One region of the Kitasatospora sp. NPDC059648 genome, then DNA from elsewhere that is predicted to be linked to it. Evidence: riboswitches for the same ligand, from Rfam matches in the RefSeq annotation. Region 1 holds a riboswitch; the other holds the start of a gene.
What was found. Region 1 has a riboswitch for cyclic di-AMP ahead of ACFV1W_RS08195 (transglycosylase family protein). Riboswitches for the same ligand answer to the same signal wherever they lie in the genome.
Positions count from the first base shown of each region.

Region 2: another riboswitch for cyclic di-AMP. It lies ahead of ACFV1W_RS13920 (M23 family metallopeptidase); the one in region 1 lies ahead of ACFV1W_RS08195 (transglycosylase family protein).

Region 1 covers NZ_JBHWDU010000009.1:2,826-5,015, reverse strand. Annotated here, with positions in the region: gene ACFV1W_RS08195 (transglycosylase family protein) at 1-1,243, opposite strand, end outside; cyclic di-AMP (ydaO/yuaA leader) riboswitch at 1,251-1,414, opposite strand; gene ACFV1W_RS08190 (hypothetical protein) at 1,876-2,190, opposite strand, start outside.
Region 2 covers NZ_JBHWDU010000018.1:26,270-28,459, reverse strand. Annotated here, with positions in the region: gene ACFV1W_RS13930 (alpha/beta fold hydrolase) at 1-538, opposite strand, end outside; gene ACFV1W_RS13925 (YiaA/YiaB family inner membrane protein) at 635-925, opposite strand; cyclic di-AMP (ydaO/yuaA leader) riboswitch at 1,122-1,280, shown strand; gene ACFV1W_RS13920 (M23 family metallopeptidase) at 1,292-2,167, shown strand.

The DNA of each region.
Region 1 (2,190 bases):
AGTTGGCGATGGTCTGGAGGCGGACGCCCGAGCTCGGGTTGGCGGCCTCGACGTACTGGCCGCCGCCGACGTAGATGGCGACGTGGTAGACGCCGGAGTTCTGACCGTTGTTCGACCAGAAGAGCAGGTCGCCCGGCTGGAGGCTGTCCAGCGACACGTGGGTGCTGGCGGCGGCCTGGTCGGCGGCGACGCGCGGGATGTTGATGCCCGCGGCGCGCAGCGCGGCCTGGGTCAGGCCGGAGCAGTCCCAGCCACCGTTGCCGGTGCCGCCGTAGACGTAGGCCTGGCCGACCTTCGACTCGGCGAAGGAGACCGCGGCGGCCATGCTGCCGGTGGCAGCCGGGGCCTGGGTCTGGGCGGCCGGCTTCGAGGCGGGCTTGGCGGCCGGGGCCTTGGTCTGGGCGATCGGCTTGGCGGCCGCCACAGCGCCGTTCGAAGCCTGGCCGGACTTCTGCGAGCGGTCGAACCAGGTGAAGTCCGAGCCGGACTTGGCGGTGGAGGACTGGTCGGCCTGGGCCGAGGTGCCGTCACCGAAGGTCAGCTGCTGGCCCGGGTAGATGGTGTCCGGGCCCTCGGTGAGGGTGCTGCGGTTGAGCTCGTACAGGTGCTGCCAGCCGCCCTGGACGTTGTGCTTCTCGGCGATCGAGGACAGCCAGTCACCCTTGACGACGGTGTAGTCGCCGGTCTGCGCCGGGTGCTGCTTCGCCCAGCCGCTGGTGGCGGACTTGGCGGAGGCCGAGGCGGAGTCACCGGAGGCCTGGTCCTGGGCGGGCGCGGCCGGCTTGGCGGGCGCCGCGACCGGAGCCGGGCTCTGGGTCGGCTTGGCGGCCGGCTTGGCGGCCGTCGAGGTGTCGACGGAGGCCGGGGCGCCGCCCTGGGTCAGACCGGCCTGGACCGAGCAGACCGGCCAGGCGCCGGGGCCCTGCGAGGCGAGGACCTTCTCGGCGACGGCGATCTGCTGGTCCTTGGTGGCGAGGTTGGCCTGCGGCGCGTACGCGGTGCCGCCGAAGGCGGCCCAGGTGCTGGAGGTGAACTGCAGGCCGCCGTAGAAGCCGTTGCCGGTGTTGATGCTCCAGTTGCCGCTGCTCTCGCACTGGGCGACCTTGTCCCAGGTGGCGACGGAGGCGGCGTCGGCGGTGCCGGTAGTGAGGCAGGGGACGGTGAGGCCGACGCCCGCCACGCCGAGGGCGGCGATCACGCGACGAGTGCGGCTGGACAGGCGGTTGCCGTTGGAAGGCAGCATGAAGACGCGGTCCTCTCCCACGCCTGCGAGGTGAGCTGTCGGATTCGGGCTGGAGTTGCCCGGCCGCGCTGTGGCGCGGCTTCACCCCTAGCCCAGGACCTTTTCCGGGAAAGCGGTCCGGGGCGACTTACCTGTGGTTCCCCCGCTCCTGCCGTGATGCGTTTTCGCGCTGCCAGGACATCCGACGGCAGGACTCGGCGTCGCGGATGAACTGGGTCCGTGTGGTCACGAACGGGGAGCACGTTAAGCAGACTTAAGTTCGAACTGCAAATACCTGTGATGCGCATCACGGTTTACGAAAAAAGGCCGAACGGCTCGAATTTCATGATCAGAAATGATCGTTCTCCGGCAATTCTGCGGTGAATTCACAAAACTGGCTCCGCCTCAGGAGCGATGTGACGGGGCGTTGGAGCGTGGAGCGGCGCGCTCGTCGGGCTGGAAGGTGCCCAGGATTCGAGCGCCCGGTGATGCCTCGGCTATTCATCGACAAAATGCACCAGAACGGACATTACGTGGCAATGGCCGCTTAACTCGCCTGCGGGGCAATCCGAACAAGCGAAAAGGGCCCGGAACGCGGTCGTTCCGGGCCCTTCGGTGGTGCGGGTGCGGCGACGGGTGGCCGCGCGGGTCCGTCAGCCCTCCACGGGCCCCTCAGTGGCCGCGTGGGCGCGTCGGGAGCCCTCCCCGGCCCCGGCGGTGGCGGCGGCCTCCGCCTCCGCCTCGGCGAGCTCCTCCGCCGACGGCGTCGGCAGCGCGGCCAGGTAGGTGGAGGCGATCAGCTGGCCGACGGTCGGGTAGGCGCCCAGCGGCGCCGCCGACGGGCAGCCGGTCTCCTCGGCGGCCGTGGCGAGCAGCTCGGAGTCCGCCTCCGGGCCGATGACGAGCGGGGCCAGCGCCGGGCGCTGGGCGCCGGTCTCCTTGAGGTGGTCGACGGCGCCGGCGACCGA
Region 2 (2,190 bases), on a different contig from region 1:
CGTCCACGTAGGCGTCGAGGTCGGCGGGCCGGGGGCCGGGGAAGGCCATCTTGCGGAGGTAGTAGCCCCAGACGGCGGGCCACCGGACCATCGCGGCGCCCACGACGGCCATGACGCCCTTCATGAGCGCGTTCGCCCGGTGCTCGACGAAGGCGTCGATGAGCGCGATCCCGGCGACCCGCTGGGGCGCGTCCCCCGCGAGCTTGACGACCGTCGCCCCGGTGTAGGACTGCCCGACCAGGACGGCCCGCTCGATGCCGAGGTGGTCGAGCAGGGCGAGGACGTCGGTGGCGACGGCGGAGGGGCTGTAGTCGTCCCAGACGATCGAGGACTCGCCGAAGCCGCGCAGGTCCATGGTGATGACCCGGTGCCCGGCCGCGGTGAGCAGCGGGTGGAGGTGCCGGTAGGCGCGGCGGGAGTCGAGCATCCCGGGGAGCAGGACGACGGGGGTGCCGTCGCCCTGCCGGGTGTCGTCGTAGGCGAGGCGGCCGCCGGGGACGTCGAGGTACTGGGTGCTCGGGGTGATGGTGCCGTTCATGGTGGGCCTCCACGGGCTCGCTCGCTGCTGCCAATAGCCGTAAAGCTATGGCTAATAGCTTTAGCCGTCAAGCGCCCGGCTCCGCACGGGCCCCGCTCAGACCCCCTCGACCTTGAACGGGTCGTGCTCGCTCAGCAGCTTCTCCAGTCGGGCCTGGTCGACCCGGGCGACGGTGTCCGAGGACTCCTGCCGGTCCCGGATCACCTTGGCCAGCGTGAACGCGGAGGTGACGGTGTAGAGGAGGCCGATCCCGAGGAAGGCCCGGGTCCAGCCGCCGACGGGAAGGTAGGCGATCCCGGCCGCGAGGGCCGTGCCGGAGATGGCGAAGGAGAGGACGGCCTGGACGTAGTACGCGGCGGTGGTGCGTGACTGCATCGGTGCGTTCATGGCGCCAGGATGCGTCGGGGCGGCCGGGGTGCACATGAGTAGGAGTACTCAGATGAGCCGGGCGGCTGAGGGGTCGTTCGTTGACGTCCGATCACCCGTTCCCCCGCAGTCGCGGACGGACGGCTTGGAATCAGAGCCTCCTAGGATTAACGTTTGATAACGCAGCGCGGTCGTCAACGCCGTACCCAGACGGCACCGTGCGCCGTCGCCTAATCCCGCCGGCCGGCCTCCGGGCAGGCCAGGGAGCCGGGGAACCACGTTCCCTGGGGTGAATCGGCGGGGCCCCGGCCCGGCCGTAGGAGACCTTCCTGCTCCGAACCCGTCAGCTAACCCGGTAGGCGCGAAGGAAGGAAAGGAGCGCCCTCCGTGGCGTCGACGCACACCCCGGCACACCCGGCCGGCCCCGCAGCCGGTACCCAGCTCCTCGACCACCCCGGCCCGAACGGCTCCGAGCCCCGCGACTCCGGCTCCGCCGGTCCCGCGAACCACGGCGCCCCCTTCGCCCCGGAGGCCGAGCCCAACCGCCACCGGATGCCGCGTCAGACCCGCGGGGCCTCCCCGCTGCTCGGCGTCACCGCCGTCGCCGCCACCCTGGGCGCCACCGGCTTCGCCTCCGCGACCCCGGCCGCCGCGCCCGCCGTCGAGGCGCCGGACGAGGCCCCGGTCGCCCTGGCCGCCGACCCCGGACTCGCGCTCGCCGCCCGGATCCAGCAGCAGGCCGACAGCCAGCGCACCGCCGCAGAGGAGAGCGCCCGGGTGCAGGCCGCCCAGGAGGCCGAGGCCAAGGCCGCCGCCAAGGAGGCCGAGGCCAAGCGCGCCGCCGAGGAGGCCGAGCGGACCAAGGCCGCCGCCCTCACCCTGCCGGTGAAGGAGTACAACCTCTCCGCCCACTACGGCCAGAGCGCCCGCTACTGGGCCCACCTGCACACCGGCCTGGACTTCGCCGCCGACACCGGCACCGCGGTCCACGCGGTCGGCCAGGGCACCATCACCTCGGCCGGCTGGTCCGGCGCGTACGGCTACCGGATCGTCGAGACCCTGCCCGACGGCACCGAGATCTGGTACTGCCACCTGTCCTCGATCATCACGGGCTCCGGGCAGGTCGCCTCGGGCCAGCAGATCGGCAAGGTCGGCGCGACCGGCAACGTCACCGGCCCGCACCTGCACCTGGAGGTCCGCCCGGGCGGCGGCGCCCCGGTCGACCCGGAGACCTGGCTCCAGCAGCACGGCCTCAACCCGTAACGAACCCGGAAGGGGAGGAGCCC